DNA from 2 places in the Phycicoccus ginsengisoli genome. Region 2 is predicted to be linked to the other one. Evidence: predicted binding sites of a transcription regulator. Region 2 holds the regulator's gene; the other holds the start of a gene.

Region 1 (15,681 bases), on a different contig from region 2:
CCGAGCTCGGCGTCGGCGACGGCCGCGGGGTCGTCGGCGTTCGCGAGGCGCCGGATGCCGTAGATCTCCTTGTCGGCGTCGCCGCCCTTGCCGAGCAGCCGCTCGACCGGCTCCACCGCGCGGGTCTCGATCGAGGGGAACCCGTGCAGCTCGAAGGTCTCGCGGATGACGTCGAGGAAGTGCTGCTCGACGATCCGCTGGTCCGGGAGGTACTCGGGGAATCCGCTGATCGGGGAGATCTTCACGTCACAAGCCTTGCAGATAGGGGTTGGTCGCCCGCTCGCGGTCCATGGTGGTGGCCGGTCCGTGCCCGGGGAGCACGAGGGTCGTGTCCGGCAGCGGCAGCACCACCTCGCGGAGGGAGTGCTGCATCGCGGTGTCGCTGCCGCCCGGCAGGTCGGTGCGGCCGATGGAGCCGGCGAAGAGCACGTCACCGGTGAGGACGGTGGAGCGCACGTCGACCTGCTCGGCCACGCCGTCCGGGACCGTGGGCAGGCGGAAGAGGACCGACCCCTCCGTGTGGCCGGGCGCGTGCACCACGTCGACGGTGAGCCCGGCCAGCTCGAGGGTCTGCCCGCCCGTGACGTCGACGACCCGCTCCGGTTCCTTCCAGGTGGCCCGCGCCCCGAACTGCTGCTCCACCATCGACAGCAGGGGTGCGCTGATGAGCGCGAGCGGGTCCCGCAGCCGGTACCGGTCCGCGGAGTGGATGTAGGCCGCCGTGTCGCCACCGCACACCGGGGTCACGGAGTAGACGTGGTCGAGGTGACCGTGCGTCAGCAGGACCGCCGCCGGCCGCAGGCGGTGCTCGCGCAGCACCTCGCGCAGGGTGTCCTCGATGCCGATGCCCGGGTCGACGACGAGGCACTCCTCACCGGGACCGGGCGCGATGACGTAGCAGTTCGCGTCGATGACCCGACCCGGGAAGGCGAAGGTGAGCACGGCCTGCAGCCTAGCCAGAGGGCAGCCTGCCTAGACTGACGCGCGTGACCAGAGAGCAGGAGCGGGCCCGCGCACGCCGACGGGCCGAGAAGTTGGACGCCAAGATCGCCGCCAAGCAGCGTGAGGCGGCCCGCAACCGCCAGGTCGCGTGGGTGGTGGCTGCCGTCCTCGTGGTGGTCGCGGCCTTCGTCCTGCTGGCCGGCAAGCTCTCCGGCGACACGCCCACCACGCCGGCCGCCGGCGCGACGGCGACGTCCTCCGCGCCCTCCGCCTCGGCCACCACCGCCGCGGTCGCGGGCTGCACCCCGGCCCCCCAGGCGCCGACGACCGCGAAGAAGGAGAAGCTCCCCGCCAAGTCGACGGCGGCCGGCAAGACCTTCACCGCCGTCGTCACGACCAACTGCGGTGACCTCACCTTCCAGCTCGACGGCTCCAAGGCACCGCAGACCGTCGCCTCCTTCGTGGCGCTGGCCCGGGACGGCTACTTCGCCGACTCCCCCTGCCACCGCGTCACCACCTCCGGCATCTACGTCCTGCAGTGCGGCGACCCGCTGGGCGGCACGGGCACCGGCCCCGGCTACACGTTCGGCCTCGAGAACACGCCGAAGGACGGCAAGTACCCCAAGGGAACCCTGGCCATGGCGCGCACCACCGACCCGAACTCGAATGCCGACCAGTTCTTCATCGTCTACAAGGACACCGACCTCAGCAGCGTCCCTGAGGGCTACTCCGTCTTCGGCACGGTCACGTCCGGAATGGATATTGTCGAGAAGATCGCCGCAGCAGGTGCGGCCGGCGGCACCGGTGACGGGGCCCCGAACGCGCCCATCAGCATCCTCAAGGTTGCTGTGACCGAGAAGAAGGCCTGACGTGACCGACCAGACGCCGAAGCCCACCCCGCCGAAGCCGGGGCCGCCCTCCCCCGCGGCCGTGCGCAAGGTCGCCCACGCCCCTGCGCCCGCCCCCGCTCCTGCGCCGCCCAGCGGCCCCCCTGCGGAGACCTTCGGGCGGGTCGCCGAGGACGGCACGGTCTTCGTGCGGACGGCGGACGGCGAGCGTGAGGTCGGCGCCTACCCCGGAGCCAGCGCCGAGGAGGCGCTGCACTACTTCGCCCGCAAGTACGACGAGCTCTACGCCTCCGCCGCCCTGCTGCACCAGCGGGTCACCACGACGGACCTGTCCGCCAAGGACGGCGCGGACGGGCTCACCAAGCTGCGCGAGCACTGCGCCGAGGCCAACGTGGTCGGGGACCTCGCGGCGCTCGACGCCAAGGTGGCCGAGATCGAGGAGGCCGTGACCGCGCGACGCGAGACCGAGGCGGCCGAGCGGTCGGCTGCCCGGGCCGCCGCGGCGACCGAGCGGGAGGCCATCGTCTCCGAGGCCGAGAAGATCGCCGCCCAGCCCGAGACCAAGATCCAGTGGAAGGCCAGCGGCGCTCGGATGCGCGAGCTGCTCGAGGAGTGGAAGAACCACCAGCGTTCCGGTGCGCGCCTCGACCGCGAGACCGAGGGCGCGCTGTGGCAGCGGTTCTCGGCCGCCCGCAACTCCTTCGACAAGGCCCGGCGGGTCCACTTCGCCCAGCTCGAGGGCACCCAGGCCGAGGCGAAGGCGGCCAAGCAGGCGCTCGTCGCCGAGGCCGAGGCCATGGCCACCAGCACCGACTGGGGCGTGACGGCCGGGGCGTACAAGCGGCTCATGGACCGCTGGCGCCAGGCCGGTCGCGCCTCCCGAGCCGACGACGACGCCCTCTGGGAGCGGTTCAAGGCGGCGCAGGACGCCTTCTTCGCCGCCAAGGACGAGGTCGCCGCGCAGGAGGACGAGGAGTACCGCGCCAACCTCGCCGTCAAGGAGGAGCTCCTCAAGGAGGCCGAGGCCATCCTCCCGGTGACCGACCTCGACGCGGCCAAGTCCGCCCTGCGGACGGTCCAGGAGAAGTGGGACGCCGCCGGTCGGGTGCCGCGCGGCGACGTCGACCGGATGGAGAAGGGCATGCGCCGGGTCGAGCAGGCCGTGCGCGACGCCGACGACCGGAGGTGGAAGCAGACCAACCCCGAGGTGGCCGCGCGCGCGCAGAGCATGGTCGACCAGCTCGAGTCGTCGGTCGCCTCCCTGCGCGCCGACCTCGAGAAGGCCCAGGCGTCCGGGAACGAGCGCAAGGTCAAGGACGCCCAGGACAAGTTGGAGGCCCAGGAGCAGTGGCTGGCCCAGGCCCGGGGCAACCTCGACGAGTTCTCCGGCTGACCGCGACCCGGACAGCCTGACCCCGACCGCCCCGCAGAGCCCGGTCCCCAGCTCGTGGTCGACGCACCCGCCGCGGCGCTGCTCGGGGCTGCCGGCCTGCACGCGGGCTTCCAGCTGACGGTCACCGCGCTCGTCTACCCGGCCCTGGCCCGCGTGCACGCCTCGGGGTGGACGGCGGCCCACGACCGGCACAGCCGTGCCATCACCCCGCTGGTCGGCCTCGTCTACCTGCTGCTGCTGACGGCCGGCGTCTGGGCCATGGCGGCGCTGCCGCTGACCGCCGGACTGGTCACGAGCGCCCTCGGCGCCGGGCTCGCCCTCGGGACGACCGCCGTGGTGGCCGCACCCCTGCACGGTCGCCTGGGCCGTGAGGGCCCCGCACCGGCGCTGGTGCGCCGGCTGCTGGTCGCCGACCGCGTGCGCTGCGCCAGCGCCCTGCTCTGCCTGGCCGGCGCTGCACTCGTCTGCCTGCGCCCCTGACGAAACGGCAGTTGCTGGCGTGAAACGGGACTTCTGAACTGCCGTTTCATGCCAGCAACTGCCGTTTTGCGGGGGGTCAGGTTGCACGTGAGGTAGGCCGTGCTGCGCTGCGAGCAGGGGGGTCAGGCCTTGGCTGCGGTCGCCTTGGTGCCGGTGATCCGGTAGACGTCGAAGACGCCGTCGATCCTGCGAACGGCCTTCATGACGTGCTCGAGGTGGCTGGGGTCGCCCATCTCGAAGGTGAACTTGCTGATCGCCACCCGGTCCCGCGAGGTCTGCACCGACGCCGACAGGATGTTGACGTGCTGGTCGGAGAGGACGCGCGTGACGTCGGAGAGGAGCCGGTTGCGGTCCAGCGCCTCGACCTGCAGCTGCACCAGGAACACCGAGGCCGACGACGGCGCCCACTCGACCTCGATCATCCGGTCCGGCTGGGACAGCAGCGACTCGGCGTTGGTGCAGTCGGTGCGGTGCACCGAGACGCCGTTGCCCCGCGTGATGAAGCCCATGATCGGGTCCCCCGGCACCGGGGTGCAGCAGCGCGCGAGCTTGACCCACACGTCGGCGGTGCCCACGACGACCACGCCCGGGTCCCCGGTCCGGCGGCGCATCGAGCGCGTCGGCGTCGTGGCCTCGGCGAGGTCCTCCGAGGCCCCCTCCTCGCCGCCGAGCGACGCGACCAGCCGGCCCACCACGTGCTGGGCGGACACGTGCCCCTCGCCCACCGCGGCATACAGGGCGTCGATGTCCTGGTAGCGCAGCTCGGACGCGAGCCCGGTCAGGGTCTCCACGGTGAGCAGGCGCTGGAGCGGCAGGCCCTCCTTGCGCATCGCCTTGGCGATGGCGTCCTTGCCGGTCTCGATGGCCTCCTCACGCCGCTCCTTGGAGAACCACTGCTTGATCTTGTTGCGGGCGCGCGGGCTCTTGACGAAGGTCAGCCAGTCACGCGATGGCCCGGCGCCGTCGGCCTTGGACGTGAGGACCTCGACGACGTCGCCGTTCTCGAGGGTGGACTCCAGCGGCACGAGCCTGCCGTTGACCCGGCCGCCGATGCAGTGGTGGCCGACCTCGGTGTGCACGGCGTACGCGAAGTCGACCGGGGTCGAGCCGGCGGGCAGTGCCACGACCTCGCCCTTGGGCGTGAAGACGTAGACCTCGCGGGCGTTGATCTCGAACCGCAGCGAGTCGAGGAACTCACCCGGGTCGGAAGTCTCCTTCTGCCAGTCGAGCAGCTGGCGCAGCCAGGCCATGTCGCTGATGGGGCCGGTCTCGCCGTCCCGCGCCGTCGCGGCCGAGGCGGTCGCGTCCTCCTTGTACTTCCAGTGGGCGGCGACGCCGTACTCGGCGCGGCGGTGCATCGTGTGGGTGCGGATCTGGATCTCGACCGGCTTGCCCTCTGGCCCGATGACCGTCGTGTGCAGCGACTGGTACATGTTGAACTTCGGCATCGCGATGTAGTCCTTGAACCGCCCGGGCAGGGGGTTCCACCGCGCGTGCAGCGCACCGAGCGCCGCGTAGCAGTCGCGCACCGAGTCGACGAGCACGCGCACCGCGACGAGGTCGTAGATGTCCTCGAAGTCGCGGCCGCGCACGATCATCTTCTGGTACACGGAGTAGTAGTGCTTGGGGCGACCGGTGACGGTCGCCTTGATCTTCGCAGCCTTGAGGTCCTCGCTGACCTGCTCGCGCACGCCGGACAGGAACTCCTCGCGAGCCGGGGCGCGCTCGGCGACCAGCCGGACGATCTCGTCGTACACCTTGGGGTAGAGCGTCGCGAACGACAGGTCCTCGAGCTCCCACTTGATGGTGTTCATGCCGAGCCGGTGGGCCAGCGGGGCGTAGATCTCGAGGGTCTCGCGAGCCTTGCGCTGGGCGGACTCCACCGAGACGTAGCGCCACGTGCGGGCGTTGTGCAGCCGGTCCGCGAGCTTGATGACCAGGACGCGGATGTCCTTGGCCATCGCGACGACCATCTTGCGGACGGTCTCGGCCTGGGCCGCGTCGCCGTAGGTCACCTTGTCGAGCTTGGTGACGCCGTCGACGAGCATCGCGACCTCGTGGCCGAAGTCCTTCTCGAGCTGGTCCAGGCCGTAGGCCGTGTCCTCGACCGTGTCGTGCAGCAGCGCGGCCGCGAGGGTGGGCGGGGTCATGCCCAGCTCGGCGAGGATGGTGGTGACCGCGAGGGGGTGCGTGATGTACGCGTCGCCGGACTTGCGCTTCTGCCCCCGGTGGGCCTCCTCGGCCACGACGTAGGCACGCTGGATGACCGTGAGGTCGGCCTTCGGGTGGGTGGCGCGGACCGTCTGCAGCAGCGGCTCGAGGACGGGGTTGGCCGGGGCCCCGCGGGCGCCGAACCGCGCCAGTCGCGCCCGGACCCGGCTGGCCGAGGACGGACCGGTCCCGATGGGGCCGGTGGCGACGTCCTCGGTCATGACGAAAGCCTACGTGATCCGGCCGTGCCGTCGACGCAGGTCCGGGGTCCGCCGGCCTCAGTCCCCCGTGACGACGACCGACGTGTGGACCTCGCGGCCCGCGAGCCGGTCCCGGCCACCGAGGAAGGTCAGCTCGACCAGCACCTCGAAGGCGACGACCGTCGCGCCGACCTGCTCGACGAGGCGGCAGGACGCCTCGGCCGTGCCGCCGGTGGCGAGCACGTCGTCGACGACCAGCACCCGGGCGCCCGGCTCGAACCCGTCCTCGTGCACCTCGATCGTCGCGCTGCCGTACTCGAGCTCGTAGGACAGCGACACGGTCGCGCCCGGCAGCTTCCCGGCCTTGCGGACCGGCACGAAGCCGATGCCCAGCTCGTGGGCCACGGCGGCGCCGAAGATGAACCCCCGCGCCTCGACGCCCGCGACGACGTCGACGCGCCCGGCATACCGCTGCGCCATGTCGCGCACGACGTCGCCGAGGAGCACGCCGTCGGCGAGCACCGGCGTCAGGTCCTTGAACACCACCCCGGGCTCGGGGAAGTCGGGGATGTCGCGCAGGGCGCGGTCCACCCGCTCGGCGAGGGTGAGCACGGTCTCGTGGGTCGTCATCGGTCGTGGGTCCCGGCCGCGCTCAGCGCCGCGACTTCGGCGCGCGACGAGGCTGGTTGCGCGGGCCCGACGTGGCGTACCGGTGCGTCTCCCGGGCCACGGCCGTGCGGGCAGCCGTGGGGGTCGCCTCGCGCTCCGGCGCGCCCTCGTCGGACGGCTCGTCGGTCTCGGGGAGCTCGTGCGCGTGCGGGGCGACGTCGTGCGAGGTGGGGGCCCCGTGCCGCTGCTGGTAGCGCAGGGCGGCCTTCTCCAGCTGCTGCACCTCCGGCTCCTTCGACCGCAGCGTCACCAGCAGCGGTGTCGCGATGAAGATCGAGGAGTAGGCGCCGACCGCCATGCCGATGAAGAGCACGAGCGAGAGGTCGAGCAGGGTGCCGGGACCGATGGTGGCGAAGCCGACGACCAGCACCGCCAGGGTCGGCAGCAGCGCGACGACCGTGGTGTTGATCGAGCGGACCACCGTCTGGTTCACGGCGAGGTTCGCCGCCTGGGCGTACGTGACCCGCTTGCCCGCGAAGGCCTCGCCCGTGTTCTCGCGCACCTTGTCGAACACGACGACGGTGTCGTAGAGCGAGTAGCCGAGGACCGTGAGGAAGCCGATCATGGTCGCCGGCGACACCTCGAAGCCGGTGAGGGCGTAGACGCCCACGGTGATGACCATGTCGTGCAGCAGGGCGACCAGGGCCGCCAGCGCCATCTTCCAGGTGCGGAAGTAGAGCGCCATCACGAGCATCGTCAGCGCGAGGAAGACGATGAGGGCGCGCAGCGCCTGCTGGCTCAGCGACGCACCCCACGACGGGCCGATGAAGTTCGCGCTCACCTTGTCGTTGGGGACGTCGAACTCCTTGGCGAGGGCGTCCCTGACGTTGGCCGACTGCGTGTCGTCGAGCTGCTCGGTCTGCACGCGGACCGTGTTGCTGCCGAGCTTGGTGACGTTCGCGTCCTGCGCCGAGCCGACCGAGCGGACGGCGTCCTTGGCCCGGGCCTCGTAGTTCTGGGTGCCGGCCGCCGTGGTGGAGACGCGGAACTCGGACCCACCGGTGAACTCCAGCCCGAGGTTCAGGCGGAAGACCAGCAGGCCCACGAGCGCGATCACCATGACGACACCGGACGCGATGTACCAGCGGCGGCGGTTCTGGATGAAGCGGACCGACCGCTTGCCGGTGTAGAGGTCGTTGCCGAGCTGGGCGAAGTTGATCATCGGGCGCTCCCCTGGGTCGCGGTGGCGGCCGGGGCGGCGAACCGCCCCCGTCCGACGTAGCGCGGCGTCACCTTGGCCCCGAGGCGCTCAGGGCTGAGGCCAGACCACTTGTGGCCGCCGCCGAAGAACTTCGTCTCGGCCAGCACGCCCACCACCGGGTGGGTGAACAGGAACACGACGAGGATGTCGAGCAGGGTCGTCAGGCCGAGCGTGAACGCGAAGCCCCGCACGCCGGACGAGGCGAGGAAGTACAGCACCACGGCGGCGAGGAAGTTGACGCCGTCGGCGACGAGGATGGTCCGGCGGGCGCGGCGCCAGCCGGTCTCCACGGCCGCCCGCAGCGGCCGACCCTCGCGGACCTCGTCCCGGACCCGTTCGAAGTAGACGATGAACGAGTCGGCCGTCACGCCGATCGCGACCACCAGGCCCGTCACGCCCGCCATGTCGAGGCGGTAGTTGTGCGACCAGCCGAGGATCGTGATGAGCAGGTAGGTCAGCAGGCCGGCGATCGCGATGCTGGCCACCGTGACCAGGCCGAGCGCGCGGTACTGGAACAGCGAGTACACGGCGACGAGGGCCAGGCCGACGAGCCCCGCGAGCAGGCCCATGGTCAGCTGCTCCGAGCCGAGGGTCGGGCTGATCTGCTCCCGCGTCTGCAGGGTGAACGAGATCGGCAGCGCCCCGAACTTGAGCTGGTTGGCGAGGGCGCGCGCGCTCTCGATCGTGAAGTTGCCGGTGATGCTGGCCTGGCCGTTGAGGATGGCCTCGTTGAAGGACGGCGCCACGATGGAGCGGTTGTCCAGCACGGCTGCCATGCGGTTGCGCGGCGGCTCCAGGCCGACCATGCGCTTGCTCGCCTCGCCGTACGCCTTGGCGCCGGCCGACTTGAACGACAGCGAGATCTCGACCGTGCTCGACGGCTGGCCGTTGGACAGCGGGCGGTACCCGGCGGCGGCCTTGTCGATCTGGTTGCCGTCGACGATGACCGGTCCGAGGATGAACTTCTCGACGCCGTCGTCGCTGCAGGTCACCAGCGGCTTCTTCGGGTCGTTGACGATGTTCTCCAGCACCCCGGGCTTGGAGCAGTCGAGCGCCTCGAACTGCTTCTGCAGCTCGGGCGTCACCCAGGCCAGGTCGTTGGGGTTGGTCGGCGTCGCGCCCGTCCCGCCCGTGGTGGCGGTGCCGGTCGGCGTCGCTGCGCCGGTGGTGGCGGTCGCGGCACCGGTGGTGGCGGTCGCGGCGCCGGTGGTCGCCGAGGGGGTGGGCGGCGGGGTCGTCGCCTGCAGGAAGGAGCCGGGCAGGGCGCTCTTGGCCGTGGTGGTCGCCGCACCGGTGGCGGTCGGGACCTGCGGGGTGCCAGTGGCCTTGCCGGTGGCCTTCCCCGTGGGGGAGCCGGTCGCGGTGCCGGTCGCCGTGCCCGTGGCCGTCGGGGCCGGCTGGGGGCTCCCCGGGCCCGAGACGAGCACGCCGCGGAACTGCATCTGCGACGAGCGGCGGATGGCCTCCTCGTCCTGCTTGGACGGCTCACCGGGCATCGACACGACGATGTCGTTGCCGCGGGTGGTCACCTCGGCGCCGGACACACCGTTGGAGTCGATCCGCTGGACGATGATCCCGCGGGCCTGGTCCAGCTGCTGGCTGGACACCTTCTGGCTGCCGACCAGCTTGGGCTGCAGCACCATCTCGGTGCCGCCCTCGAGGTCCAGCCCCAGCTTGGGCGTCCAGCTGGCCGTCCCCCACGTGTTGGCGCTGAAGAGCAGCGCGCCGAGGGCGACCGTGATGGCGGCCAGCCAGGCCAGCACCTTCAGCGGCTTGCGGATGTACGGGTTCGTTGCCACGGGCTGCTGACCCCTAGTCAGTCGGGCTGGGCGCGTCGGTGGACGAGCCGCCGGCCGCGGGCGGCGTGCCGTCCGTGGTGGGCGTGGGCGTCCTGGTGCCGATGGCGCGCCGGTCGAAGCGGATGGTGACCCCCGGGCTGACCTCGAGGGTGACGACGGCGTCGTCGAGTGCGGTGATGCGGCCGAAGACACCGGAGGTCGAGCACACCTCGTCCCCCACGGACAGCCCGGCCTGCAGGTCCTGGGTCTGCCGCTGCCGCCGCCGCTGGCTGAACACCATGAAGGCGATGAGCGCGACCGGCAGGAGGAAGATGAGCAGGCTGGACGCGGACGAGCCGCCGTTCGACATGGGAAAGGTCCTTCGGGCAGGGTGCTTGGACGCGCCGGGCTGGGCGACCGCCCGAGTGTAGGTGACACCGGGCATACCGACCAACGTGGCCCGCGCGGGTCGCGTTCCAATCGTGACCAACCCGTGCGGCGGCCTCAGGCGCCGAAGCGGCCCTCGCCGTCGAGCGGCAGGGGGACCTGCACGTCCGCACCGGGGGGCGGGGTGAGGCCCAGGTGCGTCCACGCCAGCGCGGTCGCGGCCCGGCCCCGGGGCGTACGCGTCACGAGTCCCTCGCGCACGAGGAACGGCTCGGCGACGGTCTCCACCGTGTCGGCCTCCTCCCCCACGGCGACCGCCAGTGTGGAGAGCCCGACCGGGCCCCCGGCGAACCGGCGGCACAGGGCGTCGAGGACGGCGCGGTCGAGCCGGTCGAGCCCGCGGTCGTCCACGTCGAAGAGGGCGAGGGCGGCGTGCGCCGCCTCCTCGTCGACGACGTGCCGGCCGTGCACCTGGGCCCAGTCGCGCACGCGGCGCAGCAGGCGGTTGGCGATGCGCGGCGTACCCCTCGACCGGCGCGAGATCTCCAGGATGCCGGCCTCGTCGGCCGTGACGTCGAGCAGCCGCGCCGAGCGGCGCAGGATCGTCACGAGGTCCTCGGTGGCGTAGAAGTCGAGGTGGCCGGTGAACCCGAACCGGTCGCGCAGCGGTGCCGGGAGCAGGCCGGCCCGCGTGGTGGCCCCCACGACGGTGAACGGCGGCAGCTCGAGCGGGATCGCGGTCGCGCCCGGACCCTTGCCCACGATCACGTCGACCCGGTAGTCCTCCATGGCGAGGTAGAGCATCTCCTCGGCCGACCGCGACATGCGATGGATCTCGTCGAGGAAGAGCACCTCGCCCTCGGAGAGCGAGGACAGCACCGCCGCCAGGTCGCCCGCGTGCTGGATGGCGGGCCCGCTCGTGATCCGGATGGGTCGCTCGAGCTCGGTGCCGATGAGCATGGCGAGGGTGGTCTTGCCGAGCCCGGGCGGCCCGGAGAGCAGGACGTGGTCGGGGGCGCTCCCCCGGCGGCGGGCCGCCTCGAGCACGAGGGACAGCTGGTCACGGACCCGGGACTGGCCGGAGAACTCGCTGAGCCGCCGGGGCCGCAGGGCGTTCTCGACGGTGCGCTCGTCGGCGTCGCTACCGGGGTCGACGACGCGCGCGGTCGCGTCGACGGAGTGGTCCTCGAACATCTCGGAGGAGAAGCCGTCGGCCACGGCGCTCACCGGCCCAGCTCGCGCAGGGCGGCGCGGAGCATCGCCGACACGTCCGGCGAGCCTGCCGACGCGTCGGCGCCGTCCGCGACCCGGGCCACGGCGTCCTCGGCCTGCCGGGTCGTCCAGCCCAGCCCGGTGAGCGCCTCGGTCACCTGCTCGCGCCACGGCGCCACGGTCGCGGCGGTGGTTCCGGCGGCCCCTGCCGCCGTGGCGGCCGGCAGGCCGATCTTGTCGCGCAGCTCCAGGACCATCCGTTCGGCGCCCTTCTTGCCGATGCCGGGCACCTTGGTCAGGGCGGCGACGTCGCCACCGCCGATCGCGGCGCGCAGCCGGTCGGGGGGCATGACCGACAGCATGGCGAGGGCGAGCCGGGGTCCGACCCCCGAGACCGTCTGCACCTGCTCGAAGACGTCGCGCTCGTCGTCGGTCGCGAACCCGTAGAGGGTGAGGCTGTCCTCGCGGACGACCAGGGTGGTGGCGAGGGCGGCCTCCTGTCCCCGGTGGACGGAGGCGGCGGTCGCCGGGGTGGTGTGCAGCAGCATCCCGACGCCGCCCACCTCCACCACGACGCGGTCGAGCCCGGCGTGCAGCACCGAGCCGCGGACCGAGGCGATCACGACGACACCGCCTTGAGCCGGGCCCGCTCGGACGCCGCGGCCAGCGCGAGCCGGCGGTCGGCGCCCCCGCGCCAGTGGTGGCAGATGGCGAGGGCCAGGGCGTCCGCGGCGTCGGCGGGTTTCGGGGCGACCTCCAGGGCGAGGATGCGGGTGACCATGGCCGTGACCTGGGCCTTGTCGGCGCGACCCTGGCCGGTCACCGCCGCCTTGACCTCGCTGGGGGTGTGGGTGCCGAGCGGCAGGCCGCGGCGGGCTGCGGCGAGGAGGACCAGCCCCGAGGCCTGCGCCGTGGTCATGACGGTGGGCACGTGGTCGGCGGCGAAGACCCGCTCCAGCGCGATGGCGTCCGGCTCGAACCGGTCCAGCCACGCGTCGAGCTGGTCCTGCAGGTAGACGAGGCGCTCGCCCGTGTCGCTTCCGCCGGGCGTGCGCACGACCCCCACGGCCACCATCGCGAGGCGTCCGCCGCGGCTCCCGTCCACCACGCCGAGGCCGCACCGGGTCAGCCCCGGGTCGACTCCCAGCACGCGCACGTCAGTCCCTTTCCGTCCGAACAGGTGTTCGGTCGAACGCTACACACGACGACGCCCACTCCCCCGCACCAACACGCTGGGGCGGGCGCCGCTGTCGCTCGCGTCGGCGTCCTACTCGTCGCCCTACTCGTCGCCCTCGAGCTCGGCGAGGACGTCGTCGGGGATGTCACCGTTGGCGAAGACGTCCTGGACGTCGTCGGAGTCCTCGAGCGCCTCGATGACGCGGATCATCTTCCGGGCGCCGTCGGCGTCCAGCTGCACCTGGAGGTTGGGGACCCAGGAGGCCTCCGCCGAGTCGTACTCGACCCCGGCCTCCTGCAGCGCGGTCCGCACCGCGACGACGTCGGTCGCCTCGCTGACGATCTCCCAGGTGTCCCCGTTGTCGTTGACCTCGTCGGCGCCGGCGTCCAGCACGATCTCGAGGATGTCGTCCTCACCCTGGCCCTCGGTCTTGGGCACGATGACGACACCCCTGCGGTCGAAGACGTAGGCCACGGAGCCCGGGTCCGCGAGCTGGCCGCCGTTGCGGGTCAACGCGGTCCGGACCTCGGCTGCCGCGCGGTTGCGGTTGTCGGTGAGGCACTCGATGAGGATCGCCACGCCCCCGGGCGCGTAGCCCTCGTACGTGATGTTCTCCCAGTCGGCCCCGCCGGCGGTCGCGCCGCTGCCCCGCTTGACCGCGTTGTCGATGTTGTTGTTGGGGACCGAGGACTTCTTCGCCTTCTGGATGGCGTCGTAGAGGGTGGGGTTGCCCGTCGGGTCACCGCCGCCCTGGCGCGCCGCGACCTCGATGTTCTTGATGAGCTTGGCGAAGAGCTTGCCGCGCTTGGCGTCGATGGCAGCCTTCTTGTGCTTCGTGGTGGCCCATTTGCTGTGGCCGCTCATGCGTTGCCTCTCACGATCTCGACGAACAACTGGTGGAACCGGTGGTCACCGGTCACTTCCGGGTGGAAGGAGGTGGCCAGCAGGGCCCCCTGACGAACGGCGACGATCCTACCTGCGGCGGGACCCTCCTCGACCTGGGCCAGCACGTCCACGGCGTCGCCCACCTGCTCGACCCAGGGCGCCCGGATGAACACGGCCCGCATCGGCGCCCCGCCGATGGCGTGGATGTGCAGGTCCCCCTCGAAGGAGTGCACCTGCCGACCGAAGGCGTTGCGGCGCACGGTCATGTCGATGCCGCCGAGGGTCTGCTGGTCGGGTCGGGCGTCCGCGATGCGGTCGGCGAGCATGATCATCCCCGCGCACGAGCCGTAGGCCGGCATACCGGCTGCCAGCCGTGCGCGCAGCGGGTGGTAGAGGTCGAACGCGCGGACGAGCTTGTCCATCGTCGTGGACTCGCCGCCGGGCAGCACCAGCCCGTCCACCCCCTCGAGCTCGGCCGTGCGCCGGACGGGGACGGCGCGGGCGCCGGCGTCCTCGAGGGCGCGCAGGTGCTCGCGGACGTCGCCCTGGACGGCCAGGACCCCGATCGTGGGCTGCGTGGTCACGGCGGGAATGCTACGACCGGCCTCCTAGGCTGGATGCCGTGACCCTCCCCGACGCCCCCGCGGCCGACGTGCCGGAGACCGATGGCCCCGTGCCGGAGACCGATGGCCCCGTGCCGGAGACCGATGGCCCTGTGCCGGGGACCGATGGCTCCAGGTCGGGGTCGGCTGGGCCCGTCCCGGCGAACCCCCGACCGACCGTGCGCATCCGCGAGCGGACCGCCGAGGACCTCCCGGCCCTCGCCCGGGTCCTGGCCGTGCAGCAGCCGCACACGGGCTACCCGCAGCGGTGGCCGCTGCCGTGGCCGGTCGAGTCGTTCCTGCAGCGGCAGGGCGAGCTCGGCGCCTGGGTGGCCACCGTCGACGGTGGCACCCCGGTGGGCCACGTCTCCGCGACCACGGTGGCGGGCGACGGGCCCGAGGTCGCGGGCTGGGTCGCCGGCACCGGGAGGCCGGTCGAGGAGCTGGCGGCGGTCTCGGTCCTCTTCGTCGACCACGAGCGGTCCGGCCTGGGCGTCGGCACGGCGCTGCTCGACGCGGCGGTGGGCTTCATCCGGGACAGTGGCCGCGTCCCGGTCCTCGACGTGGTGCAGGAGACCGAGCGCGCGGTGCGCCTCTACCAGCGCAGGGGGTGGCAGGTGGTGGGTGAGGCGCGTCCGTCGTGGCTGCCGGACACCCACCGGCCCGTCCTGCTCATGGCGCTGCCGGAGGCCTAGAACCAGTCGAGGGGACGCGACGCGCTGACCGGACCGGGTGTCCGTCAGCGTGTCGCGTCCCCTCGAGGAGTCACCCTGAGGTGGGACGGCTGCGGGTGGCCGGAGCCACCCGCGGGCTCACCAGCCGCGCTCGGCCAGGCGGTGCGGCTCGGGGATCTCGTCGACGTTGATGCCGACCATGGCCTCACCGAGGCCGCGGGAGACCTTGGCGATCACGTCGGGGTCGTCGTAGAAGGTCGTCGCCTTGACTATCGCCTCGGCGCGCTGGGCCGGGTTGCCGGACTTGAAGATGCCCGAGCCCACGAAGACGCCCTCGGCGCCGAGCTGCATCATCATCGCGGCGTCGGCCGGGGTCGCGATGCCGCCCGCGGTGAACAGCACGACGGGGAGCTTGCCCGCCTCGGCGACCTCCTTGACGAGGTCGTACGGCGCCTGCAGCTCCTTGGCCGCGACGTAGAGCTCGTCCTCGGGCAGGTTCTGCAGCCAGCGGATCTGGTCACGCATCTTGCGCATGTGGGTGGTGGCGTTCGAGACGTCGCCGGTGCCGGCCTCCCCCTTGGAGCGGATCATGGCCGCGCCCTCGGTGATGCGGCGCAGGGCCTCGCCGAGGTTGGTCGCACCGCAGACGAAGGGGACGGTGAACGCCCACTTGTCGATGTGGTTGGTGTAGTCGGCCGGGGTCAGCACCTCGGACTCGTCGATGTAGTCGACACCGAGGGACTGCAGCACCTGGGCCTCGACGAAGTGGCCGATCCGGGCCTTGGCCATGACCGGGATCGAGACGGCCTCGATGATGCCGTCGATCATGTCGGGGTCGGACATGCGCGAGACGCCGCCCTGGGCGCGGATGTCGGCGGGGACGCGCTCGAGCGCCATGACGGCGACGGCGCCGGCGTCCTCGGCGATCTTGGCCTGCTCGGCGTTGACGACGTCCATGATGACGCCGCCCTTGAGCATCTCGGCCATGCCGCGCTTGACGCGCTGGGTGCCGGTGCCGGCCG
Region 2 (15,681 bases):
TCTCCGGCGGCGGCTACCGCGCAGCCCTGTTCCACCTCGGCGCGCTGCGGCGGCTCAACGAGCTCGGCGCCCTCGCCCAGCTCACGACGATCAGCGGCGTCTCCGGCGGCTCCATCGTCGCCAACCTCGTCGCCGACCCCCGACTGACCTTCCCGGGCGGCAGCGCGGGAGAGGTCGGCGGCTTCGACGAGTACGTCGCCGAGCCCCTCGCCCGCCTCGCCTCGCGCAACATCCGCACCCCGGCACTGCTCAGCCGGCTGCTCCCGTGGCGCTGGTCCACCTCGGACGCGGCGGTCCGGGCCCTCGCCGACGAGTTCGCGCAGACCGTCGACTGGTGGTCCAGGCCGTTGCGCGACAACGCCGTGGCCGGGCCCGCGGTCATCACCGGTGCCACCGAGATCGGCTACGGCGTCAACTGGGTGTTCGAGGACCCCACCGCCCACAAGCCGCACGGGCGGGTCGGCGACTACCGCCTCGGGTATGCCGCCCCGCCGCCCGGACTGCGGATGGCGGACATCGTGGCCGCGTCCTGTGCCTTCCCGCCGTTCTTCGCCCCCATGGTCCTCGACGGCGACGCGATCGGGCTCACGGGTGGCCACCAGGGCCTGGAGTCCGACGAGGCCCGATGGGAGATCCGGCGCCGGATCCGCCTCACCGACGGGGGCGTCTACGACAACCTCGGGCTCGAGCCCGTCTGGAAGCGCCACGCCACCGTCCTGGTCAGCGACGGCGGCGGTGTCTTCCGCGCCCGCACCGAGCGCACCGTCGCCGGCCGCATGCTGCGCATCCTCGGCATCGCGACCAACGGCGGCCAGTCGGTCCGCTCCCGGTGGCTGCACGCGGCATACGCGCGCAAGGTCATCCTCGGCACCTCGTGGGCCCTCGACATGGTCGTCGACGGGTGCTACCCGCGCCGGACCACCGAGCTGATCAACGCGGTCCGCACCGACCTCGACACCTTCTCGCTCCAGGAGCAGCACGTCCTCGAGCGCCACGGGTACCTCGTCGCCGACGCCCAGGTGCGCGCGCACGCCCCCCACCTCGTCACCAGCAACGTCCCGGCCCGCCCACCGCACGAGGACGTCGCGGACCCCGCCGTCGCCGAGCGCTCCCTGGCCGACTCGGCCAGGCGCCGACTGCTCGGCCGGTTCTGAGCGGTCCCACCGCACCGGCCTTGCCGGGTGCCGCCCACCCGCCCCACGTACCCTGAATCCCGTGACCTTGCCCGCCACCACGTCGACCGAGGACGCCCTCGACGACCTCGCAGCGCTGCTGGACCGTGGCGGCGTCGTCGCCCTGACCGGCGCCGGGATCTCCACCGAGTCGGGCATCCCCGACTACCGCGGCCCGGACGGCGAGCGCCGGGTGACGCCGATGCAGTACTCGGAGTTCACCGGCTCGAGCGAGGCCCGCAAGAAGTACTGGGCGCGCAGCTACGTCGGCTGGCAGCGGTTCAACCTCGCGCGCCCCAACGCCGGGCACGACGCGGTCGCCCGGCTGCAGGCCAGCGGCCGCATCGGCTCGGTCATCACCCAGAACGTCGACGGCCTGCACCAGCACGCCGGCGCCACCGACGTCGTCGAGCTGCACGGCTCGCTCGCCAAGGTCGTCTGCCTGACCTGCGGTGACCGCAGCAGCCGCTGGGACCTCGACGAACGGATGCGGGAGGCCAACCCCTCGTTCACGGTCACCTCCGACGAGATCCGGCCCGACGGCGACGTCGCGCTCAACGCCCTCGACGTCGAGTCGTTCGTCGTGCCGCTCTGCCTCGTCTGTGGCCGGGACACGCTCAAGCCGGACGTCGTGTTCTTCGGCGAGTCCGTGCCGAAGCCGTTGGTGGAGAGGTGCTTCCGGCTCACCGAGTCGGCCAGCGCGCTGCTCGTCCTGGGCTCGAGCCTGAAGGTGATGAGCGGCTACCGGTTCGTCCGGCGCGCCCACGCCCTCGGCATCCCGGTCGCGATCATCACCCGTGGCCCCACCCGTGGCGACGGCGAGGCCAGCCACCAGCTCGACGCACCCCTCGGGCCCACCCTCACCCGGCTGGTCGCCCGGCTGGGGGCCTGACCCGCCTCACCCCGACGGTCGCCGGGCCACCAGGACCACGTCGATCGCGTCACCCGCGTCGGTCTGCCGGACGACCTCCTCGCAGCGCTCGACGTCGAGGTCTGCCGCCACCTCGCGCAGCCCCTCGACGGTCTGCAGCAGGGCGGGGTCCGACGGGCCGCCGACGCCCTCGGTGAGGTTGCGCAGCGCGTGCCCGACCACGACCAGCGCCCCTCCCGGCGCGAGCCACGCCGTGGCCCGGGTGAGGACGTCCTCGGGCAGGTGGAGGTAGGCGACGAGGACGAGGTCGTAGGCCGTGTGCGCCGGCGGCTGCCAGGAGCGGACGTCGGCGACGACGCAGTCCACCCGCAGCCCCCGGCCCGTCGCCTCCTTCTCGCCCTTGGCCAGCCCGACCGCGGAGAAGTCGACTGCCGTCACCCGCCACCGCCTGGCGGCCAGCCAGACGGCGTGCCGGCCCTCGCCGGCGCCGAGGTCGAGAGCGCGCCCCGGCTCCCAGTCGCCGACGATGCGCTCGACCTCCGCGTTCGGCTCCGCGCTCCACACCCTGCCCTGCGCGGCATACCGCTCGTCCCACAGCTGGCGGCGCCCGGTGCCGGTGCTCGCCGCGCGTGCGCCCCCCGGCGCGTGCTCGTGACCGCGATCCTCGCTCATCCCCCTAGCATCGCCGATATGACTGCCCCTGCCACCGCGGGACGACCGCCGGTCGAGGTCCGCGACGCGGCCCCGACGGACGTCGGTGCCATGGCCGCCATCTACGACGAGCAGGTGCGGACCTCGGTGGCGACGTTCGACACGCAGGAGCGCGGCGCGGCCTACCTCGGCGAGAAGCTCGCGGCGACGGGGCCCGGGAACGTCGTCCTCGTCGCCTGCCTCGGGGACGAGGTCGTCGGCTACGCGTTCTCCGGTCCGTTCCGGCCGCGGCCGGCCTACGACGGGACCCGGGAGGTGTCCGTCTACGTCGACGCCTCCGCCCGTGGGGCGGGCATCGCCCGCAGCCTGTATGCCGCGCTGCTGGCCCGGCTCGACGCCGAACCGTCCGTGCACACCCAGCTCGCGGTGATCGCACTGCCGAACGAGGCGAGCGAGGCGCTGCACCGCAGCTTCGGCTTCGAGCGGGTCGGCGTGCTGCGCGAGGTCGGCAACAAGTTCGGCCGGTGGGTCGACACGGCCTGGTACCAGCGGCTGGCCTGAGCCGGGTCCCGGAACAGCACTGGCGCGTCACGCCCTGGCTTGGCACTCTCGTGCCGAGGAGATTCGCGCGAAGACTCGGGGAGGCTGACCCATGGGTGCGACCGGTGCCGGACCGTTCGAGAACGACGACGCCCTCGACTTCCTGGACGACCTGGAGGAGGCCGACGCCCAGGCGCGCCGGGAGCGGGTGGAGTCCGCCCTGGGGCGGGTCGTGCGCTCGCGCGACTACATCGAGGCCCCGGTGATGTCCGAGGCCATCGCCGCGGCCGTCATCGTGTCCGCCTGCGACGACCCGGAGTCGGTCGTGGGCGAGCGCAACGTGCCTCGCTGGGTCGACGAGGACCCGCTCGACATCGACGAGCGCCTCGAGGAGCTCGCCACCCAGGCGCTGCACCGCGCCCTGCGCTCGGAGGACAACGAGCTCTGGGAGCTGTGGGCGGACGGCGACGGCGGCGAGAAGTTCAGCGCGCGGCTGACGCACTACCTCGACGCCCTGGGCGACGAGAGCTAGGAGTCAGACCCGTCGCAGGACGGCGGTGACCTTGCCCAGGATCGTGGCGTGGTCACCGTCGATCGGCTCGAAGGCCGGGTTGTGCGGGAGCAGCCACACCTTGCCGTCGCGGCGCTTGAACGTCTTGACCGTCGCCTCGTTGTCGAGCATGGCGGCCACGATGTCGCCGTTGTCGGCCGTCGGCTGCTGGCGGACGACGACCCAGTCGCCGTCGCAGATCGCAGCGTCGATCATCGAGTCGCCGACGACCTTGAGCAGGAAGAGGGAGCCCTCGCCGACGATCTGCTTGGGCAGCGGGAAGACCTCCTCGACGGACTCCTCGGCCGTGATCGGCACGCCGGCCGCGATCCGGCCGAGGACCGGCACGTAGGACGCCTCCGGCCGGGCGTCGCCCATGCCCGTCTCGTCGAACTCGGCCACCTCGTCCTGCGGCGCGGCCCCGCCGCGGTAGCCGCGGCTGTCGGCGGCGGCGTCGGGGGAGACGACCTCGATGGCGCGGGGTCGGTTGGGGTCGCGGCGCAGGTAGCCCTTGCGCTCGAGCGTCGCGAGCTGGTGCGCGACCGAGCTCGGGGAGGTCAGCCCGACGGCCTCGCCGATCTCGCGCAGACTCGGCGGGTAGCCGCGGCGGTCGACCGAGTTCCGGATCACCTCGAGGACCTTGCGCTGGCGCACGGTGAGGCCGTCGCCGCGGTCGCGGTCGGGGAGTTCCTTGACGTTGTCGCCGCTCATGACGCTCCTCGTCTCTGCAGGTCAGGTGCCGTGGATCCGGTCGGTCGCCACGCCAGGAGGCCGGTCCCGGGCCCCGGCGTGGGGGCCGTTGTCAGTGCCGTCTGGTGTGCTCCTCGACGTGGACACAGCGTATGGCGTTCGAACACAGTTGCCAAACACGTGTTCGAGGTGTGTCTTGTCCTGTTCGAACATGCGTGCTAGAACTGGCACCAGCGGTCTTCGGACACCTGTTCGATGACCTTGACGATGGAGGACCCGATGAGTGCAGCAGTCGCCTGGGATGTCACCGCCCCGCCGGTGGACGAGCCGCGCCGGCCCGCACGCCCGCACCTGGTGTCGGTGCCGTGCGGTGACGACCTCCGGCTCCCCGCCCCCGCGCCGCTCCGGCTGACCCGCGCCGGCCGGCTCGCCGTGACCCTGACCGTCCTCGTGGCGCTCGTCGCGGTCGCCGTCGCCCTCCTCGCCGGGGGAGCCTCGGCCTCCTCCGCCGCCATCGACCACTCGACCACGGTGCGCTCCGGCCAGACGCTCTCCCAGGTGGCCGCCACGCAGCTGCCCGGCCTGCCGGTCGCCGACGCCGTGGCCCGCATCCAGGTCGCCAATGACCTCGCCTCCGACCAGGTCCACGCCGGCCAGATCCTGCTCATCCCCGCCGTCGGCTGAGCCACTCTCCCCGGCCGGGCCCGGCGGCCTGGTCCGGATGCCGCGCCCGGCGTCGAGCCGGTTGTCCGGTGGGACCCGCCCGGGCCGAACGCGTCTGGGGCGACGTCCTTTTCGTCGGGAGTGCGCGCTGCCGGACCCAGGGATATGGTCACCGCAAGGAGGCTGACTGATGAGCTCGACGAAGACGTTCCTGGACTGGCCGGTGCTGCGCCAGTTCCGCAGCGGTGACCTGCTCGGCCGGGGACCGGCCGTCACGTCCGAGCGCACCCGGTCGATGTCCCCGCGGACGGCCACGGCCGACCGCGTGGTGCAGTCGGTGTGCCCCTACTGCGCCGTCGGCTGCGGCCAGAAGGTGTTCGTCAAGGACGAGAAGGTCGTGCAGATCGAGGGCGACCCCGACTCGCCCATCTCGCGCGGCCGCCTGTGCCCCAAGGGCTCGGCCAGCGAGCAGCTCGTCAACAGCCCCTCCCGCCAGACCCACGTGCTCTACCGGCGCCCGCACGGCACCGAGTGGGAGCCGATGGACCGCGACACCGCGATCGACATGATCGCCGACCGGTTCGTCGAGAGCCGGCGCCGCACCTGGCAGGACGCCGACGAGCACGGCCGGCCGCTGCACCGGACCATGGGGATCGCCTCGCTCGGGGGAGCCACCCTCGACAACGAGGAGAACTACCTCATCAAGAAGCTCTTCACCGCCGCGGGCGCGATCCAGATCGAGAACCAAGCCCGTATTTGACACTCCGCCACGGTCCCCAGTCTGGGGTCCTCGTTCGGACGCGGCGGCGCGACGCAGTACGTGCAGGACCTGGCCAACGCCGACTGCATCGTCATCCAGGGCTCGAACATGGCCGAGTGCCACCCGGTCGGCTACCAGTGGGTGACCGAGGCACGCCTGCGCGGCGCCAAGGTCATCCACATCGACCCCCGGTTCACCCGCACCTCTGCGACCACGGACAAGCACGTCCCGATCCGCGCCGGCAGTGACGTGGTCTTCCTCGGCGCCCTGATCAACCACATCCTCACCAACGACCTCTACTTCAAGGAGTACGTGGTCGCCTACACCAACGCGGCGACGATCGTCAGCGACGAGTTCAAGGACACCGAGGACCTCGACGGCCTGTTCTCCGGCTACGACGACAAGCTCGGCAGCTACGACCCCTCGAGCTGGGCGTACGCCACGGAGGGGGAGGGCGAGAACGCGTCGCCCGGCACGATCGGTGGTCCCGCGGCGACGCACGAGCACGGTCAGTCGACCTCCGACCGCTCTGCCGGAGACGAGCACGGCTCCGGCGGCCCGGCCCTCGAGCACGCCCGGGTCAAGCGCGACGAGACCCTGCAGGACCCGCACACCGTCTTCCAGATCCTCAAGCGGCACTACTCGCGCTACACGCCCGAGATGGTGGCGGAGGTCTGCGGCATCAGCGCCGACGACTTCCACTACGTCGCCAAGGCGCTCACCGAGAACAGCGGCCGCGACCGCACGTCGGCGTTCGTGTACGCCGTCGGCTGGACCCACCACTCGCTCGGCGCGCAGTTCATCCGCACGGCCGCCATCGTCCAGCTGCTGCTGGGGAACATGGGCCGGCCGGGCGGCGGGATCATGGCCCTGCGCGGGCACGCGAGCATCCAGGGCTCGACCGACATCCCGACCCTCTACAACATCCTCCCCGGCTACCTCGCCATGCCGATGGTCGGCAACCACGACACCTGGGAGGACTACGTCAGCGCGATCGCCAACAAGGCGCAGAAGGGCTACTGGGCCAACGCCGACGCGTATGCCGTGAGCCTGCTCAAGGCGTGGTGGGGCGACGCCGCGACGAAGGAGAACGACTGGGCGTACGACTACCTGCCCCGGCTCAGCGGAGCACACGGCACGTACCAGACGACCATGGCGATGAGGGATGGCGAGGTCGAGGGCTACTTCCTGCTCGGACAGAACCCGGCCGTCGGGTCCGCCAACGGGCGCATGCAGCGGATGGCCCTGGCCCAGCTGAAGTGGCTCGTCGTCCGCGACCTGCAGATGATCGAGTCGGCGACGTTCTGGAAGGACGCCCCCGAGATTGCCACCGGCGAGCTGGAGACGGAGGCGATCGGGACCGAGGTCTTCTTCCTGCCGCCCGCCTCCCACGTCGAGAAGGCCGGCAGCTTCACCCAGACCCAGCGGCTGCTGCAGTGGCGGCACAAGGCGGTCAACCCGCCGGGCGACTGCCAGAGCGAGCTGGAGTTCTTCTACGAGCTCGGCACGCGGATCCGCGCCAAGCTCGCCGGGTCCGACGACCCGCGCGACCGGCCGCTGCTCGACCTCACCTGGGACTACCCCCTCGACGAGGACGGCGAGATCAGCGGCGAAGCTGTGCTCGCGGAGATCAACGGCCGCCACCTGTCCGGTGACAAGGCGGGCGAGCTCGCCGGCATGTACACCGAGCTCAAGGCCGACGGCTCGACGACCTCCGGTTGCTGGATCTACTGCGGCGTCTACGCCGGCGGCGTCAACCGCTCGGCCAACCGCAAGCCCGGTCGTGAGCAGGGCCCGACCGCCCAGGAGTGGGGCTGGGCCTGGCCGGACAACCGCCGCATCCTCTACAACCGCGCCTCGGCCGACCCCGACGGCAAGCCGTGGAGCGAGCGCAAGAAGTACGTCTGGTGGGACGAGGAGAACCAGGCCTGGACGGGCATCGACACCCCGGACTTCGTCAAGACGAAGGCCCCGTCGTACCGCCCCGAGCCGGGCACCGGCGGACCCGACGGCCTCGCGGGCGACGACCCGTTCGTCATGATGGCCGACGGCAAGGGCTGGCTGTTCACCCCCAAGGGCCTGCTCGACGGGCCGCTGCCCACGCACTACGAGCCGCAGGAGTCCCCGGTCCAGAACGCGCTGTACGGCCAGCAGAGCAACCCGGCCCGGCGCGTCTACCCCCGTAAGGACAACCTGTTCAGCCCTTCCGGCACCCAGCCGGGATCCGACGTGTTCCCGTTCGTGTTCACGACCTACCGGCTCACCGAGCACCACACGGCCGGCGGGATGAGCCGGTGGCTGCCGTACCTGTCCGAGCTCCAGCCCGAGTTCTTCTGCGAGGTCTCCCCGGAGCTCGCGGGCGAGCGGGGCCTGGTCAACGGCGGCTGGGCCACGATCGTGTCGGCCCGGTCGGCGATCGAGGCGCGCGTGCTCGTCACGGAGCGGATGACGCCGCTGCAGGTCGGCGGCCACACCATCCACCAGGTCGGGCTGCCGTACCATTGGGGTGTGGGCGGCGACGCCGTCGTGTCCGGCGACGCTGCGAACGACCTGCTCGGCATCGCCCTCGACCCCAACGTGCAGATCCAGGAGTCGAAGGTCGCGTCCTGCGACATCGTCCCCGGGCGCCGCCCGCGCGGGGAGGCGCTGCTGCGGCTGGTCGAGGAGTACCAGTCCCGCGCCGGGATCACGGTCGAGACCAGCAACCAGCTGCGCACCACCGACATGAAGGAGGCCGGCGCCTGATGGGGTTCTGGCAGCACCAGCTCGCAGGGCCGACCGACCCGTCGCACGACGCGGCGTGGGAGGAGCCCGAACCCCGCAAGGGCTTCTTCACCGACACCTCGATCTGCATCGGCTGCAAGGCCTGCGAGGTGGCGTGCAAGGAGTGGAACGCCATCCCCGAGGACGGCCTCACCCTCACCGGCAACTCCTACGACAACACCGGCGGCCTCGGGGCGAGCACCTGGCGGCACGTGGCCTTCATCGAGCAGACCACGGACCGGGTCCAGGAGGCCCGGGAGTCCGGTCGCAAGCTGATCGACCTCGGTATGCCGGCGCTGCGGCCGCCGGACGCGCCGCACCCCGGTCCGTCGGGGGCTTCCGGCACGGCCCCGGCCGCGCTCGAGGGCGTCGTGCCCGCCGCGGTCGGTGACGACGGCTCGCTCGACGCGATGGCCGCAGCGGCGAGGACCGCCGCGGCCACCGGGACGCTGCCGGACTTCCGGTGGCTGATGGCCTCGGACGTGTGCAAGCACTGCACGCACGCCGGCTGCCTCGACGTCTGCCCGACCGGTGCGCTCTTCCGCACCGAGCACGGGACAGTCGTCGTCCAGCCCGACGTCTGCAACGGCTGCGGGTACTGCGTGGCCGCCTGCCCCTTCGGGGTCATCGAGCGGCGCGAGGACGAGCGGGCCGACACCCGCCACGGCGGGGAGGTGTCCAACGTCGGCATCGCCCAGAAGTGCACGCTCTGCTACGACCGGATCGGCCACGACCAGACCCCGGCGTGCGCCCAGGCCTGCCCGACGACCTCGATCAAGTTCGGCACGCTCGCCGAGATGCTCGACACCGCTCGCGACCGGGTCGAGGTGCTGCACGAGAACGGCTTCACCGAGGCCAGGCTCTACGGTGCCAACGCCCACGACGGCGTCGGCGGCACGGGGTCGGTCTTCCTGCTCCTCGACGAGCCCGAGGTCTACGGGCTGCCGCCGGACCCGGTCGTCCCGACGGCCGACCTGCCCGACATGTTCCGCAAGGCCGGCTTCGCCGCGGTGGCGATGTTGGGCATGGCCGTGGCCGCGTTCGCTGGGAGGCGCCGATGACCACCAACCCGCTCGACGCGGACCGCCCTCCGGAGCTGCCCCGCGGCCAGCGGCGCCGCAACGGTGCCGGCGGCAAGGGCGACGGCTCCGGCCGGCGGCGTCGCGACGAGTCGGTCATGGTGCCGGACGCGCAGTTCTCCAGCTACTACGGGCACAACGTCGTCAAGCCCGCCCCGTGGGGGCACGAGATCGCCGCCTACCTGTTCCTCGGCGGTCTCGCCGGCGGTTCCGGCCTGGTCGCGGCCGGCGGGGCGGCCACCGGCCGACCCGCGCTGCGGCGCACCGGCCGCGTCGCCGCCCTGGTGTCCGTCGCGCTCGGCGGTGCCGCCCTCGCCAAGGACCTCGGTCGCCCGGAGCGCGCCCTCAACATGCTGCGGGTCGCCAAGCTGACCTCGCCGATGTCGGTCGGCTCGTGGATCCTCACGGCGTTCGGCACCTTCGCCGGGGCCGGTGCCGCCACCGAGCTGGCCCAAGCCGTGCTGCCCCGCGGGTCGCGGCTGGCCCGCCTGGCCCGGTTCGCCGACCCGGCGGCGACGGTCGGGACGACCGCGTTCTCGATGCCGCTCGCGGCCTACACCGCCGTGCTGCTGGCCGACACGACCACGCCGACCTGGCGCGAGTCCTACCGCGAGCTGCCGTTCGTCTTCGTCGGCTCCGCCAACGCGGCGGCCGCAGGCCTGGCCCTGGTCACGACGCCCGCCGAGCAGAACGGCCCGGCCCGGCGCCTCGCCGCCGTGAGCGCGGCCGTCGAGCTCGGCGCGTCCGAGCTGATGGAACGCCGGATGCACCCGCTGGTCGCCGAGCCGCTGCACGAGGGCCGGGCCGGCGGGATGCTCAAGGCCGCCAAGGCGCTCACCGCCGGGGGCGCGGTCGGGGCTGCGCTCTTCGGCCGCAACCGCACGATGGCCGGTCTCAGCGGCGTTGCGCTGCTCGCCGGCTCGGTGCTCACGCGGTTCGGGATCTTCGAGGCCGGCATGGAGTCCGCCAAGGACCCGAAGTACACCGTGACGCCGCAGAAGGAACGGCTCGAGGAGCGCCGCCGCCGGGGCGAGACGAAGGACTCGATCACCACGGGACGCTGACCGGCGACTCGTGCAGGGGCCCGCACACCCGGGCGAGAAGGGAGAGCGCATGAGCGAGAGCACCCGCAACACCACGGTGGGGTCCCCGGGACGTGCCGGGGTCGCCGCAGCGGAGCGGACGCACAACCGCTGGGTCATCCTCGTCTGCGCCATCCTCGTGCAGCTCGCGATCGGCTCGGTCTACGCGTGGAGCGTCTTCGCCAAGGCGATGACCGAGCCGGACGCCTTCGGCTGGTCCAAGTCCAAGGCCGCGGTGCCGTTCAGCGTGGTGCTCGGGATGATCTTCATCGGCAGCTTCGTCGGCGGCCGGCTGCAGGACCGCCGCGGACCCCGCGTCGTGGCCCTGACCGGCGGGATCATCTACAGCGTGGGCGTCATCCTGGCGTCGTTCGCGACGAACAAGGACATGTTCTGGCTGCTCGTGCTCGGGTACGGCGTCATCGGCGGCTTCGGGCTCGGGATGGTCTACATCGTCCCGATCGCCATGCTGCAGAAGTGGTTTCCCGACAAGCCCGGGCTCATCACCGGGCTCGCGGTGGCAGGGTTCGGCTTCGGGGCGGTGATCACGGCCCCGGTCGGGCAGGCGCTCATCGACAACACCCCGTCGCAGCCGACCAGGGCCTTCCTCTGGCTCGGCATCGCCTACCTCGTCGCCCTGCTCATCGGTACGACGTTCTTCGCCAACCCACCGACCCGCGCGGCTGTGGCCGACTCGGCGGCTCCCGCACCCGCCACCGCCGGCGCGACCACGCCCTCGGGTGAGACAGCCGGCGCCGCTGACGGGCCGGCCACCGCACGGAGCGTCGACCCGGTGTCGGGGGAGCCGGACTTCGAGACCAACGAGGCCCTGAGCACCCCGCAGTGGTACCTGCTGACCCTCATACTCACCATGAGCGTCACCGCTGGCATCTCGCTCATCGCGGTCGCCGCGGGCAGCGCCACCGACATCGCGGGCTACTCCAAGACCGCGGCGGCGAGCCTGGTCGGCATCCTGGCCGTGTTCAACGGCGGCGGCCGGATCCTGTGGGGCTGGCTGTCCGACCTGGTCGGCAAGATGCCGGCGTTCCTCGGCATCCTCGGCATCCAGGCGGTCTGCCTGCTGCTCATCCCGCACGCCAGCAACACCGCGCTGTTCGCGGTCCTCGCCGCGCTCATCTACACCTGCTACGGCGGGGCGTTCGGCACCATGCCCTCGACCGCGGGCCGGTTCTTCGGCGTCCGCAACGTCGGCGCCATCTACGGCCTGATGCTCATCGGCTGGAGCATCGGCGGCGTCATCGGCCCGCTGCTGATCACCAGCCTGATCGGCGAAGGCAAGGCCTACAACAGGGGCTTCACCATCATCGGCATCATCACGATCGTCTCGATGGTCATCCCGCTCATCACCCGCAAGCCGCACCACGACGGGGCACGGGCGGCGGCGGCAGCACCGCGCTGACCCGGTCCGCGACGGGCCCGGCCGCGTGCCGGCCCGTCGCGGCGCCGCTCGCTCGAGCGACCCCACTCATTCGCGCGAACCCGATCGGTCGGCGCGGTCCAGCCCGGTCGCGCAAGCTCACTCGCGGACGTCGGCCGGCCCCTCGTGCGTCGGCAGACCCGCGGCCAGCCACGCCTCGACGCCGCCGACGACGTCGGTCGCGTCCAGCCCGAGCTGGCGCAGCGAGAAGGCGGCCAGGCTCGAGCTGTACCCCTGCCGGCAGACCACGACGACCAGCCGGTCGACGTCGACCGCCTCGGGGATGCGCCACGGGCTGGTCGGGTCGAGCCGCCACTCCAGCACGGTCCGGTCGATGACGAGGGCGCCGGGCAGGTCGCCCTGGCGCTCGCGCTGGGTGGGCGTGCGCGTGTCCACGAGCAGGGCCCCGGCCCGCACCGCCTCGTATGCCGCGTCCGCCGTCAGCCGGTGCAGCCCGGCCCGAGCCCGCGCCAGGAGGGCCTCGACGCCCGTTCCGTCGGTGAGGTCCGCGGTGCCGCGGTCGGAGGCCACCAAGTCGGGAACCACCGAGTCGGGAACCGCCGAGTCGGGAACCACTGACAGGGCGCGGCGTGGGGCGCCGAGCGAGGACAGGCGCTCCTCGACGGTCACCGGACGACCAGGACGGCGTCGCCGCGGGGGACGAGCTCACCGATGACCGGCGCACCCGGCACCTCGCCGGCGAGCAGCAGGCCGCCGCTGGTCTGGGCATCGGCGAGCAGGACGAGCTCGTCGTCGTCCACCGAGGCGGTCAGGTGCGGGCGGACCCAGTCGAGGTTGCGGCGGCTGCCACCGGGCACGAACCCGGCAGCCAGCGACTCGCGCACGCCCTCGAGGTAGGGGACGGCGGCGGCGTCGACCACCGCCGTGACGCCGGACGCTCGAGCCATCTTGTAGAGGTGGCCGAGCAGCCCGAACCCGGTGACGTCGGTGGCCGCCTCGACCCCTGCGTCCAGCGCGGCGCGGGACGCCGCGGCGTTGAGCGCCGCCATCGAGGCGACCGCGTGCTCGAACACCTCGCCGGTGGCCTTGTGCCGGTTGTTGAGCACCCCGACGCCGAGCGGCTTGGTCAGCGAGATCGGCTGACCGGCGCGAGCGGCGTCGTTGCGCAGCAGGCGCCGGGCGTCGGCCACCCCGGTGACGGCCATGCCGTACTTCGGCTCCGGGTCGTCGATGCTGTGGCCGCCCGCCACGGGGCAGCCGGCCTCGCGGCCGACGTCGAGCCCGCCGCGCAGCACCTCGCGGGCCAGCTCCACCGGCAGGGTGTCACGCGGCCAGCCGAGCAGGTTGACGGCGACGACGGGCCGGCCGCCCATGGCGTAGATGTCGGAGAGGGCGTTCGCGGCTGCGATGCGGCCCCAGTCGTAGGCGTCGTCGACGACCGGGGTGAAGAAGTCGGCGGTCGCGAGGACCGCGAGGTCTCCCTCGATCCGCACCGCGGCGGCGTCGTCGCCGGCGTCGAGGCCGACGAGCAGGTCCGCCGACCCCTCGCCGACGAGGTCGCGAACCATCTCCTCGAGCTCGCCCGGGGGGATCTTGCAGGCACAGCCGCCGCCGTGGGCGAACTGGGTGAGGCGCAGCGCCGAAGCCGTCGTCATGGCCTCGACTCTAGGTCGGCCCCGTCAACCGGGCAGCCCGGACCGGAGCAGCCCGGACCGGCGCAGCCCGGACCGGGGCTGCCCGGCGGCGCCGGGGAACGCCGACTACGGTGGGCCGCGGAGGTGTCAGGGTTCCTGGTGGTCCCCCCGGTCTTCAAAACCGGTGAGACCGAGCATCTCGGTCTGGCGGGTTCGATTCCCGTCCACCTCCGCCACAGCCGTCCCGGTGAGGTGCGAGGAGGAACAGCACGGTGCACGTCCTCGCGACCGCCGGGCACGTCGACCACGGCAAGTCGACCCTCGTCCGCGCGCTCACCGGCATCGAGCCGGACCGCTGGGCCGAGGAGCACCGCCGCGGCCTGACCATCGACCTCGGGTACGCGTGGACGACGCTGCCGTCGGGGCGCGAGGTCGCGTTCGTCGACGTGCCCGGCCACGAGCGGTTCATCGGCAACATGCTCGCCGGTCTGGGGCCGGCGCCCGCCGTCGTCTTCGTCGTCGCCGCGGACGAGGGCTGGCGCACCCAGTCCGCCGAGCACCTCGCCGCGGTCGACGCCCTCGGCCTCGCCCACGGCCTGCTCGTCGTGACCCGCAGCGACCTCGCCGACCCCGCTGCCGCGCTCGCCGAGGCGGGCGACCGGATCGCGGCGACGAGCCTTGGCCGGTGCCCCGCCGTCGCCGTGTCGGCGCGGACCGGCGACGGCCTCGACACCCTGCGCCGGGAGCTCGACGCCCTCGCCGCACGCCTGCCCGCCCCCGACCCGACCGCGCGCGTGCGGCTCTGGGTGGACCGCGCCTTCACCATCAGGGGCGCCGGGACGGTCGTCACCGGTACGCTCGAGCAGGGCACGCTGCGCGTCGGCGACGAGGTCCAGGTCGGCGACCGGCGCCTGCGCGTGCGCGGGCTGCAGTCGCTCGAGCGCGCGCACGACGCTGTCGCCGCCGTGGCCCGCGTGGCGGTCAACCTGCGCGACGTCGGCCCCGACGAGGTGCCCCGCGGCACGCCGCTGCTGACGCCCGGAGCCTGGCGGAGCACCACCACCGTCGACGTCCGGACGGACGCCGACCCGGCGGCCCTTCCGGGCACCGTCACCCTGCACCTGGGCACCGTCGCCGTCGAGGCGCACGTCCGTCCGCTCGCCGGGTATGCCGCCCGCCTCACCCTGCCGCGCCCGCTGCCGCTCGTCGCCGGGGACCGCGCGATCCTGCGCGAGCCCGGCGGCCACCGGCTGCTCGTCGGCGCCCTCGTGGTCGACGCCGACCCGCCCGCCCTGTCCCGCCGCGGCGACGGGCGACGGCGCGGCGACAGCATCGCCGAGCTGACGGGGACGCCGGACCTGCCCGCCGAGGTCGCCCGCCGAGGCGCGATGCGCCGGTCCCACGCCTCCGCGCTCGGGCTCGACCCGTCGGCGGCCCACGCCGACGTCGTCGCCGAGGGGGAGTGGCTGGTCGACCGCGCCGCCCTCGAGGGCTGGGGCGAAGCGCTGGCCCGGGCCGTGCGCGCCCGCGCGACCGCGGAGCCGCTCGACCCCTCGCTGCCGGTCGAGGCGGCCCGCGCGCAGGCCGGCATACCCGACCTCGCCCTGGTGCCCGCCGCCGCACGGGAGGCGGGGCTGGAGGTCCGTGCCGGCCGGGTGTGGCTGCCCGGGGTGGAGGGTTCGCTGGGCGAGGCGGAGGCAGGGTTGCGGGCGATCGAGGAGCGGCTGGCACGCGAGCCGTTCGCCGCGCCGGAGCGCCCCGAGCTCGAGGCCGCCGGCCTGGGTCCGCGGCAGCTGGCGGCTGCCCAGCGGCTGGGACGCGTGCTGC

The links. The regulator LexA, encoded in region 2, represses DNA repair genes until DNA is damaged. The targets are predictions, from matches to a motif close to TCGAACANNTGTTCGA.
Region 1: a site for LexA is predicted at 12,494-12,509, ahead of ruvC (crossover junction endodeoxyribonuclease RuvC). Genes of this name have one in related genera too.

Annotation. Positions count from the first base shown of each region.
Region 1 covers NZ_BAAGYN010000002.1:427,244-442,924, reverse strand. Annotated here, with positions in the region: gene hisS (histidine--tRNA ligase) at 1-245, opposite strand, end outside; gene ACYVDO_RS04745 (MBL fold metallo-hydrolase) at 247-942, opposite strand; gene ACYVDO_RS04740 (peptidylprolyl isomerase) at 987-1,811, shown strand; gene ACYVDO_RS04735 (DUF349 domain-containing protein) at 1,813-3,183, shown strand; gene ACYVDO_RS04730 (hypothetical protein) at 3,238-3,663, shown strand; gene ACYVDO_RS04725 (RelA/SpoT family protein) at 3,786-6,095, opposite strand; gene ACYVDO_RS04720 (adenine phosphoribosyltransferase) at 6,153-6,704, opposite strand; gene secF (protein translocase subunit SecF) at 6,727-7,905, opposite strand; gene secD (protein translocase subunit SecD) at 7,902-9,743, opposite strand; gene yajC (preprotein translocase subunit YajC) at 9,757-10,092, opposite strand; gene ruvB (Holliday junction branch migration DNA helicase RuvB) at 10,227-11,303, opposite strand; gene ruvA (Holliday junction branch migration protein RuvA) at 11,333-11,944, opposite strand; gene ruvC (crossover junction endodeoxyribonuclease RuvC) at 11,941-12,477, opposite strand; gene ACYVDO_RS04685 (YebC/PmpR family DNA-binding transcriptional regulator) at 12,601-13,362, opposite strand; gene pdxT (pyridoxal 5'-phosphate synthase glutaminase subunit PdxT) at 13,359-13,967, opposite strand; gene ACYVDO_RS04675 (GNAT family N-acetyltransferase) at 14,006-14,680, shown strand; gene pdxS (pyridoxal 5'-phosphate synthase lyase subunit PdxS) at 14,798-15,681, opposite strand, start outside.
Region 2 covers NZ_BAAGYN010000008.1:133,451-149,131, reverse strand. Annotated here, with positions in the region: gene ACYVDO_RS14535 (patatin-like phospholipase family protein) at 1-1,154, shown strand, start outside; gene ACYVDO_RS14530 (NAD-dependent protein deacetylase) at 1,216-2,064, shown strand; gene ACYVDO_RS14525 (class I SAM-dependent methyltransferase) at 2,071-2,715, opposite strand; gene ACYVDO_RS14520 (GNAT family N-acetyltransferase) at 2,734-3,255, shown strand; gene ACYVDO_RS14515 (DUF4259 domain-containing protein) at 3,347-3,766, shown strand; gene lexA (transcriptional repressor LexA) at 3,770-4,495, opposite strand; gene ACYVDO_RS14505 (LysM peptidoglycan-binding domain-containing protein) at 4,754-5,158, shown strand; gene fdh (formate dehydrogenase) at 5,328-8,642, shown strand; gene ACYVDO_RS14495 (4Fe-4S dicluster domain-containing protein) at 8,642-9,721, shown strand; gene nrfD (NrfD/PsrC family molybdoenzyme membrane anchor subunit) at 9,718-10,803, shown strand; gene ACYVDO_RS14485 (L-lactate MFS transporter) at 10,853-12,241, shown strand; gene ACYVDO_RS14480 (rhodanese-like domain-containing protein) at 12,359-12,889, opposite strand; gene selD (selenide, water dikinase SelD) at 12,886-13,875, opposite strand; tRNA gene ACYVDO_RS14470 (tRNA-Sec) at 13,995-14,090, shown strand; gene selB (selenocysteine-specific translation elongation factor) at 14,127-15,681, shown strand, end outside.